DNA from 4 places in the Bradyrhizobium sp. LA6.1 genome. Region 1 is predicted to be linked to each of the others. Evidence: predicted binding sites of a transcription regulator. Region 1 holds the regulator's gene; each other region holds the start of a gene.

Evidence for each region. Region 1 encodes LexA, which represses DNA repair genes until DNA is damaged. Its sites were predicted from a motif close to TGTTCNNNNTGTGTTCNG; they were not measured.
Region 2: a site for LexA is predicted at 1,377-1,394, ahead of ABIB99_RS02255 (putative DNA modification/repair radical SAM protein). Genes of this name have one in related genera too.
Region 3: a site for LexA is predicted at 1,663-1,680, ahead of recA (recombinase RecA). Genes of this name have one in related genera too.
Region 4: a site for LexA is predicted at 1,312-1,329, ahead of uvrA (excinuclease ABC subunit UvrA). Genes of this name have one in related genera too.

The regions. Positions count from the first base shown of each region.
Region 1 is NZ_JBEPQK010000003.1:142,124-145,769, reverse strand. Features, by position in the region: gene ABIB99_RS07835 (hypothetical protein) at 1-59, shown strand, start outside; gene ABIB99_RS07830 (molybdopterin molybdotransferase MoeA) at 291-1,502, shown strand; gene lexA (transcriptional repressor LexA) at 1,679-2,380, shown strand; gene ABIB99_RS07820 (hypothetical protein) at 3,026-3,460, shown strand.
Region 2 is NZ_JBEPQK010000001.1:505,438-509,083, forward strand. Features, by position in the region: gene ABIB99_RS02250 (UdgX family uracil-DNA binding protein) at 1-61, opposite strand, end outside; gene ABIB99_RS02255 (putative DNA modification/repair radical SAM protein) at 61-1,296, opposite strand; gene ABIB99_RS02260 (ImuA family protein) at 1,460-2,242, shown strand; gene ABIB99_RS02265 (Y-family DNA polymerase) at 2,145-3,646, shown strand, end outside.
Region 3 is NZ_JBEPQK010000002.1:338,204-341,849, forward strand. Features, by position in the region: gene ABIB99_RS05170 (hypothetical protein) at 1,278-1,445, opposite strand; gene recA (recombinase RecA) at 1,755-2,843, shown strand; gene ABIB99_RS05180 (hypothetical protein) at 2,937-3,646, shown strand, end outside.
Region 4 is NZ_JBEPQK010000003.1:298,104-301,749, reverse strand. Features, by position in the region: gene ABIB99_RS08560 (outer membrane protein) at 1-220, shown strand, start outside; gene ABIB99_RS08555 (outer membrane protein) at 366-1,121, shown strand; gene uvrA (excinuclease ABC subunit UvrA) at 1,426-3,646, shown strand, end outside.

The sequences.
Region 1 (3,646 bases):
ACAAGGATCAGGGCCCCGCAGCGCCGGACGTCAGTCCGTACAAGCAGCCGGGGGGCTGACCGATGCTGGCCGTGGCTCTCGTCTTTCTCGTCCTCGCCATGGCCATCCTCGTACCGGTCTGTCTCGCCTTCTGGATCATGCCGCGGCGGACTTGATGCTCACCCTTCATCGCAGAGCGGATGACGCAGGATAAATCATCCTGCGCGGCCACTGTTTTGCCTCTGCGCCTGCACTCGGCTAGAACTCTCGCCGCCGATTTGCCCGAACGGGCCCAGCAGGAGTTTTCACCCGTGGCCCTGATGCCGGTTTCCGACGCGCTCGCCGCGGTGCTGGCGGGCGCAGAGCCGCTGCCTGAAGAGATGATCGCGCTCGACGCAGCCTTCCACCGCGTGCTCGCACGCGACGTCGCCGCGCGGCGCACGCAGCCGCCGCAGGCGATGTCGGCAATGGACGGCTATGCGGTGCGCGCGGTCGATGCGGCGAAGATCGACTCCCAGCTCACCCTGATCGGCGAGGTCGCGGCGGGCCGCCCGTTTGCGGGATCGGTCGGCGCCGGCGAGGCCGTGCGTATCTTCACCGGCGGTGTCGTTCCCGATGGCGCTGATGCGGTCGTGATCCAGGAGGACACGATTGCGGACGGCAAGCGCGTCACCATCAAGGAAGCCGCCGTAACGGGGCGGCACATCCGCCCCGCCGGCGTCGACTTCTCGGAAGGCGACGTGCTGCTGCGCAAAGGGGCCCGGCTCACCGAGCGCGACCTCGCGCTCGCCGCCGGCATGAATTACCCGCAACTGCCAGTCCGGCGACGCCCGAAGGTCGCGATCCTCGCCACCGGCGACGAGCTGGTGATGCCGGGTACGACGCCGGGCCACGGCCAGATCGTCTATTCCAACGGCTACGCCCTGCACGCGCTCGCCCGCAGCGAGGGCGCCGATACCATCGACCTCGGCGTGGCCGCCGATACGCTTGAGGCGACCACGGCCGGCATCGGCCGCGCGCGGGAGAGCGGCGCCGACATCCTGATCACGACCGGCGGCGCGTCGGTCGGGGACCACGATCTGGTCCAGCAGGCGCTGAGGGACGAAGGTATCTCGATGGCGTTCTGGAAGATCGCGATGCGGCCGGGCAAGCCGATGATGAACGGGCGGCTCGGCGCGATGCGCGTGATCGGCCTGCCCGGCAATCCGGTGTCATCCTATGTTTGCGGCTTCCTGTTCATGGTGCCGTTGATTCGCGCGCTTTCGGGCCGTTCGATGATTCATCACCGCCGCGAACGCGCGGTGCTGGGCCGCGATGTCGGCGCCAATGACCAGCGCGAGGATTATCTGCGCGCACGCCTCGAGCTGCGCGACGACGGCACGCTCCTCGCCCTCCCCGTCAATCACCAGGATTCCTCGCTGCTTGCGAATCTCGCTGCGGCACAGGCACTTCTCGTGCGCGCGCCATTCGCGCCGAAGGCCCAAGCCGGCACGCCTTGCGAGGTCTTGCGACTGCCCGTCTGATTGCTTCGTTCGCGTGCGTTCCGCGAACTTTGTCGCGTTCACGGTAAATTAAGCAGTTGCGGAACATGTATCGAACATATAGTGTCCGTTCATGATTTGTTTCGAGAATGTAGCGGCTTACTGCTGAATTCAGCGTCTCGGAATCGAACGACATCAACCGGGGGATTTTGGTCGAGATGTTAACGCGCAAACAATACGAGCTCCTGCGGTTCATCAGCGAACGGCTGAAGGAAAGCGGCGTGCCGCCCTCCTTCGACGAGATGAAGGACGCGCTCGACCTGCGCTCGAAATCGGGCATCCATCGCCTGATCACCGCGCTCGAGGAGCGCGGCTTCATCCGGCGCTTGCCCAACCGCGCCCGCGCCATCGAGGTGATCAAGCTGCCCGAGCTTCAGGCCGCCGCCGGCAGCCGTCGCGGCTTCACGCCGAGCGTCATCGAAGGCAATCTCGGCAAGGTCCGCACGACTTCGAGCCCGCCGGCGGACGAGGGCGAGCGCCCCGTCGCGGTCCCCGTGATGGGCCGCATCGCGGCCGGTACGCCGATCGAGGCCTTGCAGACCCGCAGCCACACCATCAGCGTACCGCCTGACATGCTCGGCTCGGGCGAACATTACGCGCTCGAAGTGCGCGGCGATTCCATGGTCGAGGCCGGCATTCTCGACGGCGACATGGCGCTGATCCAGCGCAACGAGAGCGCCGATACCGGCGATATCGTGGTGGCGCTGATCGACGACGAGGAGGCGACGCTGAAGCGCTTCCGCCGCCGCGGCGCCTCGATCGCGCTCGAGCCCGCCAATGCGGCCTATGAGGTCCGCATTCTGCCGCCCAACCGGGTGAAGATCCAGGGCAAGCTGATCGGGCTGTACCGGAAGTATTGATACCGGACGTGCCGGTATCGGTTATTTGGCGCCCCGCGCGCTTTCGATCGGCATCGCCGATCCGAGATTGGAGCGGACGATTGTCCGCTTCCGCTGGATAGTCTTTCTGGTTTCGCGCAGATTATCCGGCCCCTCCTCCAGCGGTAAATCCTCGGCACGCCGCACGAAGCAGCCCTGCTTCGCGGCCTTCAGGTTCGAGGAGAAGTCATCCGCCGGATCGTTCTGAGCACACTTGCTGTGGCGCTGATCGCAGCATCAGCGTCGCAAGCCTTGGACGTACAAGCCTTGGCCGTGCAAGCCTTGGCCGTGCAAGCCTTGGCCGCGCAATCGCGGCCCCATGTCCGCAAGGATACCGCCATGAGCGAGCAAGTCCGCAAGGCCCTCGACGCCGTCGACCAACCGTCGCGGCCGGGCTGGCAATATTCCGGCTGGTCGGCGCCTGCGGGGCGCTGACACGCGCCTGCAGAATGCAAAGGGGCGGGCTTTGTTCCTGGTGGATTCGGGAAAGTTAATGTGATTGCGGCCTGCGGCGGCGAGCCGTAGATTTGCCTACAACCCGGCAGAACGTTTGGTATTTCCACTCTGATAGAGGCCTGCGCCTCGATTAAGAGACGTGGGTCGCTATCCCTGCATGAGGAGCACCCGATGTGTGACTACAGCCTGCATGCCGTCGCGTCGCGTCCCGCCGAAGTCGGCGAGACGATCGTCACGACAACCTTCCGCGGCACCTCGACGCGCGGCTTTGCCTCCGCGGCCGATCCGACCGTCGCGGTCTGCCTGCTCCCGGGGACGGAGCTCGCGTTCGCCGACAACGTCCGCTACGACAATCGCTGGATCTGGACGCGCACCGTCAATTCGCGCGTCGGCAAGTTCGGCAAGATCGATCCGCACATTCCCGATCGCCATCATGATGCGATCGAATTCCCCGACGGCAAATCCGTGCTGGTGACGCAGCTGGTCGAAGGCCAGCGCGCGACCGTGCTGCAGCTACCGGTGACCCAGCCGCTCGGCGAGCGCGAGCACAAGCCGCAGACCATCACCGACAGCCGGACAACCATCACCCGCCTGCCGATCGGCTGATGCAGCCATTCCCGGCCGGCAGGTCGGGCCAGGATTGAAATCGCCATCGCCGGCCGAGGCCGGCGAGATGGTGTCGTTTGTGTCCCGCGAAACTCCATCGGGCGGACCAAGCCGTGGCGTCTCCCACCGCACGAAGTTTGCGCTGTCCTGCCTGAATTTTGAACGTCCGTTCCGCAGCCAAATGGC
Region 2 (3,646 bases), on a different contig from region 1:
ACCGCGCGGCTTTGCGCCAGCCGTCGAAATCGGTTTCGGTGTCGAGGGTGATGTACTGCATCAGAAGCCAAACCCCAGTTGTGTTGCCTTCGGCTTGAACCGTTCGATCAGCCGCGCCTCGTCGAGGCGGTGCGGCGCGGGGCGGTGATCGCTGAGGACGATGAAAGGCAGCGCCTTGTTGCGGGGCACGTGCAGCCGCGCGAGATCGGAGAGGCGGATCGTGGTGGTGCGCCGGGTCGCGATGATGCGTTCGACCGCCTTGGTGCCGAAGCCGGGCACGCGCAACAGCTCCTCGCGGCTGGCGCGGTTGACGTCGAGCGGGAAGCGGTCGCGATGGCGCAGCGCCCAGGCGAGCTTCGGATCGATGTCGAGCGGCAGCATCGCGTTGTCATCGACGATCTCCGCAACGTCGAAACCGTAGAACCGCATCAGCCAGTCGGCCTGGTAGAGCCGGTGCTCGCGCAGCAGCGGCGGCTGTACCAGAGGCAAAGCGCGGCTGGCATCGGGGATCGGGCTGAAGGCGGAGTAATAGACGCGCCGCAGCCTGTAGGAGCCATAGAGATTGGAGCTGGTGTGGAGAATGGTGTGATCGGAGGCCGCGTCGGCGCCGACGATCATCTGCGTGCTCTGTCCGGCGGGCGCGAAGCGCTGCGGCCTCGCCTTCGTCTTTGTGCTGCGGTTTTCCTCAGCCTCGTCGAGCTTCAGCCGCAGCCGGCCCATGGTGCGGCGGATCGCGCGCACATCCTTTTCCGGTGCGTATTGCTGCAGGCTCGTCTCCTCAGGCATCTCGATGTTGATGGAGAGGCGATCTGCATATTTGCCGGCTTCCGCGATCAGCGCGTCGTCGGCCTCGGGAATGGTCTTGAGATGGATGTAGCCGCGAAAGTGATGCTCCTCGCGCAGTTTGCGCGCGACGCTGACCACCTGCTCCATGGTGTAGTCGGGGCTGCGGATGATGCCGGAGGAGAGAAACAAGCCCTCGATGTAATTGCGCCGGTAGAAGTCGAGCGTGAGCTTGACCACTTCGTCGATGGTGAAGCGGGCACGCGGCACGTTGGAAGAGGCGCGGTTGACGCAATAAAGGCAGTTGTAATTGCAGGCGTTGGTCAGGAGCACTTTGAGCAGCGAGATGCAGCGTCCGTCCGGCGCGTAGGAATGGCAGATGCCCATGCCCGGTGCGGTCGAGCCCATGCCCTTGCCGTCGCTGGAATCCCGCTTCTCGGTGCCGCTGGAGGCGCACGACGCATCGTATTTGGCGGCATCAGCCAGAATCTCCAGCTTGCGTTGTACGTCCATCGTGGAATCCCTTTGATTCAGCTTACGAATCCGGATGAGCACCAATTCGATTGACTCCCCGGCCGCTGTTAGCTTTATATTAGAACATATCATGAACAAATGAGCCAGCCGCAGGTTCTTATTTTTGAGAACCTCGGCAATCACCTCTGAAGGAGCGGCGTATATGAGCGGCGCACGGATGAACGCGCTTGCGACCTTGCGCGGCCAGATCGAGCGCATCGAGACGGCGGAGGTCGTGCATCAGCACGATCGCGTCGCGCTCGGCCACGACGAGGTCGACAGCGCGCTGAAGGGCGGGCTCGCGCGCGCGGTGATCCACGAGGTGTTTTGCGAGGGCCGGCAGGGAACCGCCGCGACGGGTTTTGTCATGGGGCTTGCGGGGCGTGTCTCGCGGCGCCGGCCGCTGCTGTGGGTGCGGCAGGATTTTTCGGAACTCGAGACCGGCGCGCTGTCGATGAGCGGGCTTGCCGAGATCGGTCTCGATCCGCGCCGCGTGGTGATGGTGCGCGCCGCCGATGTCGAGAGCGCGTTGCGGACCTCGGCCGATGCGCTCGCCTGCGACGCGCTTGGCGCCGTCGTGCTCGAGCTCTGGGGTGAGACGCGGCAGTTCGATCTCGTGGCGAGCCGTAAGCTGACACTGGCCGCGCAATCGTCCGGTGTCACCGGCCTGATGTTGCGGATGGCCGCGCAGCCGCTGCCCTCGACCGCGGAGACGCGATGGATGCTGCGCGCGGCGCATTCGCCGCCGGGCCCGGCATGGAGTGCCTGGGGCGCGCCGCGCTTCGATGCCGAGCTCTTGCGCAATCGTCATGGCCCCTGCGGCCGGTGGATCATGGAATGGAAATGTGATGAGTGCCAGTTCTCTGAACCGTCGACGTATCCTCAGCCTGTGGCTGCCACGCCTGCCCATCGATCGGATTCAGCGGTTCTTCGGCGCGCTGGGTAAGACCAATGATCCGAGCATCGTCGTCATCAAGGACAACAATGCGCTGGTGATCCATGCGCTGGACGAAGCCGCCGAGCGCCTCGGCTTGCACATCGGCCAGCCCCTGGCCAATGCACGGGCGATGTGTCCGGACTTGAAAGTGTTCGACGCCGATGTCGTGGCCGATGCGAAGACGCTCAGCGACGTCGCCGACTGGTGCGATCGCTTCACGCCGCTGGTGGCGCTCGATCCGCCGCACGGGCTGTTTCTGGACATCACCGGCTGCGCGCATCTGTTCGGCGGCGAGGCTGCGTTGTTGCAGACCTTCGTCCGCGGGCTCGCCCGTCAGGGTTTTGCCGTCAGCGCGGCGATCGCCGGCACCTCGGTCTGCGCGCGCACGCTGACGCGGCAGGCCTCCGGCACCATCGTCGCCGATGGCGGGGAGGCGGCGGCGGTCAGCCGGCTGCCGGTGTCCGCGCTCGGTGCGGGCGAGGCCATCACCACGGGCCTGCGTCGCGCCGGCCTGAAAACCATCGGCGATGTCGCCTCGCGCGAGCCGCATGAGATCACGGCGCGGTTCGGCGCGCGGTTCTCCACGCTGCTCGCGCATGCGCAGGGGCATGGCGATGCCCCGATCAATCCGCGCAAACCGCTGCCGGATTACATCGTGGAGAAGCGCTTTGCCGAACCGATCGCCACCGACACCATGATCGCGATGACGCTGTCGCGGCTGGCCGACACGCTGATCGCGTCCATGGAGAAGCAGGGCAAGGGTGCGCGGCGCCTGGAAGCCGCCTTCTTTCGCACCGACGGCGTGGTGCGCGCGATCATGGTCGAGACCGGGCGGCCGGTCACGCAAAGCAAAGTCATCGACCGGCTGTTCCGCGAGCGCCTCGATGCGCTCGCCGATCCGCTGGATCCCGGCTTCGGTTTCGACATGGTACGACTGTCGGCAAGCCGCACCGAGATCGTGGTGCAGGAGCAGCGCGATCTCGACGCCCATGTCCATGACAATGACGAGCTCGCCGCGCTGATCGACCGCATCGCCGCGCGCATCGGCGGAAAGCGCGTCGTCGTGCATTTGCCTGAGGATACCCATATCCCGGAATGTGCGGTGCTGGCCGCGCCTGCCCAGCACCATCTCGCCGTGGCCATGCAGGCCGAATGGCCGGCGCGCGCCGAGAGCGAGCCGCCGCTGCGCCCCCTGCGGCTGTTCGACAGACCGGAGCCGATCAAGGTGCCGTTCGCGACCGTGCCCGACGGCCCGCCGCATCAGTTCACCTGGCGGCGCGCGCTGCATGCGGTGGTGCGGGTGGAAGGGCCCGAGCGCATCGCGATGGAATGGTGGCGGCAGGACGGCAAGCAATTGACGCGGGATTATTTCCGCATCGAGGATGCCGAAGGCCTGCGCTTCTGGATCTTTCG
Region 3 (3,646 bases), on a different contig from region 1:
TCATCGTCCATTCGCATGAACTTTGTTCCCGCAGGCCGCGACGTTTCGAAGCGGCCGCTTGTCCGCCTTGGTGAAAGAGTGTTCTGGTTCCCCTCGGTTTCTGTCGCCGCAGCAGCCGCGCCAACGCGGTGACGGATCAAGACGGGGGCGGCCCATCGAGGCGGCGTTGGTTCAGTTTCTTGCGGAGCGCCTGAAGGATTTCGCGAAGCTCTGCCGCGTTGCTTCTTTCCAAGAGGGAAGCGAGGCGCGAGCGTGATGGCGTTTTCAATCACCGGTAGATTGCCAAGGGCCGCTCGGTGACAGGTGGAGGGTGACTGCGTCCTGCCGCGACGTGCTGTCTCACCTCGCGACAATTGAACGACTTCAAATCCGGCCACGGCTCGTTTCAAAATCGGACAGTGAGGTCGGAAACAGGCCAGTGCCCAAACCCGGGTGCTGTCCCAATCAGGACACTCGGAACATCAAGTCAGGACAGGTTGCTTGTTGGGCTTCAGAAGCAAGAACGCCGTCCGCTTAAATGAAGCGCGGACGGCGGCTTACCAGCCCCGGGAGGGAAACTGCAAAATCCCGATACCGTTATGTCAGCACGTCTCGTGCCAAGGTTCATCGGGACGCCCGCAGAATTTGGAAAACCTTCACCCTCAAGCGTTGATGCCGCCAACGCGAATGACCACGCCGGGACGAATCCGGATCTATCCCGGGCAACGCGATACCTCAGGCGCCGTCTGCTTCTAGGCCGGCTTTGGCGGCTGAAGCCCCGGCGATGTCAGCCACTCGCTCATGTGCGAGCCGGTCTCGGCTGTGCGCGCTTTGCGTAGGGGGGCGCGCTCAGCCCCGGCGGGAACAGGCAAGTACCAAATCCGGGTGCCGTCCCAATTAGGACAGCGGGACTGCCGGACTGCGACATTAATAAAAACGCCGCCCGCTTAAATGTCGCGCGGGCGGCGGCTTTCCAGCCCCGGAGAGGTGGATGCAAAACCCCGGTGATGATGAGTGTGCACAACCTGTGCCAAGGTTTTATGTCACGCGGCGGGACACCTCAGAGGGGAGAGGGGATCGGGCCACCGCCTGCAACGGCCGCGATCTTCTGATCATCAGAATATCCGGATGAAAGGACGTTGTGGGCCGGGCGTGCCGCGATGGTTCGGGAGGTCGGCGAGCTCTCCGCCCATCTGGTGGTCTAGGCCGAGGTTGGACGGAGAGCCGCGCGCCGGACCCCCGTCGCATGACAATGCTAGGAACGTGCCATGACAGTCGTGTGAAACTGTCGGCGCCGCTCAGTGGACGTTGATCTTATCCAGAGGCAGACGAAGCTCCGCCGCGCGCTCCTCGCGATCTCGCCTGCGGAATTCATTTTCCTTCTGTTCGAATTTGATCATTTCCTGCGTGGCGGCTTCCAATAGCCGATTGCGCCTGTCCGCCTGCTGCTGCGTGTTTTCGGTCATCACCCAGGCTCCCATACGACTAGCGGCGCCATCCTCAGACAGGCCAAACACCCCAAAAGATTCGCTAGGGATTGCGGATTTATGACGGCGACGTTCCGCTCGCGGATACACCGCATGGTTGGCCCAGAACAAAACAGGCCACGTGTCATTTCAAACCAGGCCAATGTCGCCAGAAACAGGCCAGCGCCCAAATCCGTGAAAGAACATATTGCGAACCCGGAACAAATAGGGTACATTGTTTTTATCGCCGGCCCGCCCCGCCAATCGTTTGTCCCTCTAGCGAATCCTCGCCATAAGGAGCACGACCCAATGTCCAACACTGCCCTGCGTATCGTCGAAGGATCTTCCATGGACAAGAGTAAAGCTCTGGCCGCCGCGCTCTCCCAGATCGAGCGCCAGTTCGGCAAGGGCTCGGTGATGAAGCTCGGCAAGAACGACCGGTCGATGGATGTCGAGGCGGTGTCCTCGGGTTCCCTCGGGCTCGACATTGCGCTTGGGATCGGTGGTCTGCCGAAGGGGCGCGTCGTGGAAATCTACGGGCCGGAATCCTCGGGCAAGACCACGCTGGCGCTGCACACGGTGGCGGAAGCGCAGAAGAAGGGCGGAATCTGCGCCTTCATCGACGCCGAGCACGCGCTCGACCCGGTCTATGCGCGCAAGCTGGGCGTCAACATCGACGAGCTCCTGATTTCGCAGCCGGACACGGGCGAGCAGGCGCTGGAAATCTGCGACACGCTGGTGCGCTCGGGTGCGGTGGACGTGCTGGTGGTCGATTCGGTCGCGGCTCTGGTGCCGAAGGCCGAACTCGAAGGCGAGATGGGCGATGCGCTGCCGGGTCTCCAGGCCCGTCTGATGAGCCAGGCGCTGCGCAAGCTGACGGCCTCCATCAACAAATCCAACACCATGGTGATCTTCATCAACCAGATCCGCATGAAGATCGGTGTGATGTACGGCTCGCCGGAAACCACGACCGGCGGCAACGCGCTGAAATTCTATGCCTCCGTCCGCCTCGACATCCGCCGCATCGGCGCGATCAAGGAGCGCGACGAAGTGGTCGGCAACACCACGCGCGTCAAGGTGGTGAAGAACAAGCTGGCGCCGCCGTTCAAGCAGGTCGAATTCGACATCATGTACGGCGAGGGCGTCTCCAAGATGGGCGAGATCCTCGATCTCGGCGTCAAGGCCGGCATCGTCGAAAAGTCCGGCGCCTGGTTCTCCTACGACAGCCAGCGCCTCGGCCAGGGCCGCGAGAACTCGAAAGCGTTTTTGAAGGCCAACCCTGACATCACCGCCAAGATCGAGACCTCGATCCGCCAGAACTCCGGCCTGATTGCCGAGCAGATTCTCGCCGGCACCCCCGAGCGCGACGCCGACGGCGAGGAGCCGGCGGACGAGTAAGACCTAACGCGAAAATTTTTCGCGAGGAGCGGGCGCTGAAGACGTTGAGTTGCCGACGTCGTCAGTGCCCGTTTCGTTTTGGGGGCGTTCGCGATGAAACGCGTGATCCTGACCAGTTCGTCCGGCGTCGGTCTTGCCCATGCGGATCGCGCCGACATGGTCGTCCCGTTCATCTTTCGCTTCGTTTCGGGGCCACTGCCTACCTCGCATCACCTCGAGCAATACCTGACGGGAGGCTATGTCAGAGGCGATCCAGAGGTGCGTTGGTCCGATCTTGTTGGCCGGTTGCCTCAGACCGGTCTCGCGCACAAGGAGACAGGCCTGATTTGGTTTTGCGAGACCTATGGCGTCGATCTCATCGAGCTGTGGTTCGACCCTGAGCCCAATAGTCAGTTGCAACTGATCTGGATCCTCGATTATTTGCGGTCCCATCCATCGATCACCGATCGTCTGAGATTGCGACGTGTCAATTTCGATCTGCGCGGAGCGGACGGCACAGAGCTTCGCGATCGTATGGTGCGGGAATTGGAGGTCGCGGACTGCGACTTCGAGATCGCCAACATGGCCTGGGAAGCCTACCGGGCGCCAACGCCGGAGCTCTGTTTCGGATTGCTCGGCAGGGATTTCCCCAGGCTGCCCTTCCTGAAGCCTGCGATGGAACAATTGCTGGCAGAACTGCCATCACCAATCACCGGACTAGGTACGACGGAAGCGCGGCTTCTCGACCTGATTGCGCGGGGGCACAACCGTACCAAGGAGCTGTTTCAACCGGACGGTCCGCTGCAAACGCGCGTGCTCGATCA
Region 4 (3,646 bases), 160 kb from region 1:
GCGCTGGGGCGGAGCGGTTGGTGCTGGCCTCGATTTCGGCGTAACGCCCAACATCGTGGTCGGCGTCGATTATGTGCACGGCATCATGGGATCGCGCGACAACCGCTTTACGTTCAACAACGGCACGTTCTCGCGCGCCGATCGGATCCGCCAGGACGTTGACATTGCAACGGCCCGCGTCAGTTACAGGTTCGGCGGCCCCCTCATCGCCAAATACTGATCTTCGCCTCCGACGCCATCGCGTTACGAAAGGCCGGCCTTGCGCCGGCCTTTTTGTTTTCGCGCGAGGGTGCACCCAACCGTCTTGGAGTCGTGAGGCGCGCGCAAGGCGTCCGCTAATGGCTTTGGCGAGTTGGGGACGTGACATGAAGACGTGGATGCTGGCTGCGGTCAGCCTGTTCGCACTCGGTGCGGTCGCGCCGGCTACCGCCGCCGATCTCCCGATCTACAAGGCGCAGGCGGCCGCCGTTCCCGTCTATGACTGGAGCGGCATCTATGCCGGCATCAACGGCGGCGGCGGCTTGGCCCATGCCTGCTGGGGCGTGACCCGCGCGCTCGGCATCGCTGTCGATCCGGCCGTTGGCGAAGGCTGTCACAATGCGGGCGGTGGCACGGTCGGCGGACAGCTCGGTTATCGCTGGCAGAAGTCGCGTTGGGTGTTCGGCATCGAGGGCCAGGGCAACTGGGCCGACTTCAAGGGCAGCAATGTCAGCGTGGCGCTGCCGCTGTTCACCAACCAGACCAAGATCGACAGCTTCGGCCTGTTCACTGGCCAGATGGGCTACGCCGTCAACAACCTGCTCCTCTATGGCAAGGCCGGCGCCGCGGTGGCGCACGACAAGTACGACACCTTCGTCCCCGGCGTCCCGGCCGCGGTGTTCAACAGCGTCAACCAGACCCGCTGGGGCTACACCATCGGCATCGGCGTGGAATGGGGCTTTGCCGAGAACTGGTCGGTCGGCGGCGAGTACAACCATGTCTTCCTCGGCCATCACAGCGCCGACTTCGCAACGCTCGTCGGCGGCTTCGCCCCGCGCACCGACCGGATCGGCCAGGATATCGACATGGGCCTGATCCGCATCAATTACCGCTGGGGCGGCCCGGTCGTCGCCAAATACTGAGACAAAGCTTCCCACAGGAACCTCCAAGTCCTGATCATGTGCGGATTGCCCCAAATCCGCATTCAAACGCGAACGAAGGGCTGGCCTCGCGCCGGCCCTTCGCATGTTCTGGGGGCCCTGCTCCTGCCAGATGCCGCCAGCGCGCCAACAATCCGTTGACGATTCGCACTCGCCACTGGAAATCCGCTCCCGTTCTTCCTACGTTCGCTGCCATACCCATCGGCGCCGATCCCGGTTCCGGGCGACGCGCGCCTTTTTTGTTGGCGCGATCGCGCACCTTTGGGATTCCTTGAGGGCAACTCGGATGGATGAAGTGATCAAGGCGAAGCGCCAACAGCAGAACGCGGGATCCAGCCTGCGCGCAATTACGATCCGTGGCGCGCGCGAGCACAACCTCAAGAATGTCGACGTCGAGATCCCCCGCGACAAGCTGGTGGTGTTCACCGGGCTGTCAGGCTCCGGCAAATCCTCGCTCGCCTTCGACACCATCTACGCCGAGGGCCAGCGCCGCTACGTCGAATCGCTGTCGGCCTATGCGCGCCAGTTCCTGGAGATGATGCAGAAGCCTGACGTCGACCAGATCGACGGCCTGTCGCCGGCGATCTCGATCGAGCAGAAGACCACGTCGAAGAACCCGCGCTCGACCGTCGGCACCGTCACCGAGATCTACGACTACATGCGCCTGCTCTGGGCGCGCGTCGGCGTGCCCTATTCGCCCGCCACGGGTCTGCCGATCGAGAGCCAGACCGTCTCGCAGATGGTCGACCGCGTGCTGGCGCTGCCCGAGGGCACCCGCCTCTATCTGCTCGCCCCCGTCGTACGCGGCCGCAAGGGCGAGTACCGGAAGGAGCTCGCCGAATGGCTCAAGAAGGGCTTTCAGCGCGTCAAGATCGACGGCACCTTCCATGAGCTGGCGGAAGCGCCCACGCTCGACAAGAAATTTCCGCACGACATCGACGTCGTGGTCGACCGCATCGTGGTGCGCGCCGACATCGGCCAGCGCCTCGCCGAAAGCTTTGAGACCGCGCTGAAGCTCGCGGAGGGCCTCGCCGTCGTCGAGTTCGCCGATGCGGCTGCAGCGGCTGCGCCCGCCGAGGAGAAGAAGAAGACCGCCAAAATTCACGACAAGAGCGGGCCCGAGCGCATCCTGTTCTCGGAAAAATTCGCTTGCCCCGTCTCCGGCTTCACGATTCCGGAGATCGAGCCGCGCCTGTTCTCGTTCAACAATCCCTACGGCGCCTGCCCGGCCTGCGGCGGCCTCGGCGTCGAGCAGCATGTCGACGAAGACCTCGTCATCCCCGACAAGGAGCTCGCCATCGGCAAGGGCGCGATCGCGCCCTGGGCCAAGTCGTCGTCGCCTTACTATATTCAGACGCTGACCGCGCTCGGCAAGCACTACAAGTTCACGCTGACCACCAAATGGAAGGATCTGCCGAAGAAGACGCAGAACGCGATCCTCCTTGGCTCGGGCGAGGACGAGATCAAGTTCTCCTACGAGGACGGCGTCCGCTCCTACGACACCAAGAAGCCGTTCGAGGGCGTCATCACCAACATCAACCGCCGCTATCGCGAGACCGAGAGCGAGTGGGCGCGCGAGGAGCTCGCAAAGTATTTCCACGACGTCCCCTGCGAGGGCTGCAAGGGTTTCCGGCTGAAGCCCGAGGCGCTCTGCGTCAAGATCGGCGGCAAGCATATCGGCGAGATCTCGGAACTGTCGGTCAGGAAGGCCGGCGAATGGTTCGAGACCGTGCCCGAGGCGCTGAACACGCAGCAGAACGAGATCGCCGGCCGCATCCTCAAGGAGATTCGCGAGCGCCTCACCTTCCTGCTCGACGTCGGCCTCAACTACCTCACTCTGTCCCGCTCCTCCGGCACGCTGTCCGGCGGCGAGAGCCAGCGCATCCGCCTCGCCTCGCAGATCGGCTCGGGACTGACGGGCGTGCTCTACGTGCTGGACGAGCCCTCGATCGGCCTGCACCAGCGCGACAACGCCCGCCTGCTCGACACGCTGAAGCGCCTGCGCGACCTCGGCAACACCGTGATCGTCGTCGAGCATGACGAGGACGCGATCCTGCTCGCCGATTACGTCCTCGACATCGGGCCCGGCGCCGGCATGCATGGCGGCAACATCGTCGCCGAAGGCACGCCCGCCGAGATCATGCGCAACCCGAAATCGCTGACCGGCAAATATCTCACCGGCGAGCTCGAGGTCGAGGTGCCGGAGCGGCGCCCGCCGAACCATCGCCGCACCATCAAGGTGGTCAACGCGCGCGGCAACAACCTCAAGAACGTCACGGCCGAGATTCCGCTCGGCCTGTTCACGGCCGTCACCGGCGTCTCCGGCGGCGGCAAGTCGACGCTGCTGATCGACACGCTCTACAAGGCCATCGCCCGCAAGCTGAACAACGCCAGCGAAGGCGCCGCCCCCCACGATCGCATCGAGGGTCTCGAGCACATCGACAAGATCATCGACATCGACCAGTCGCCGATCGGCCGCACCCCGCGCTCGAATCCCGCGACCTATA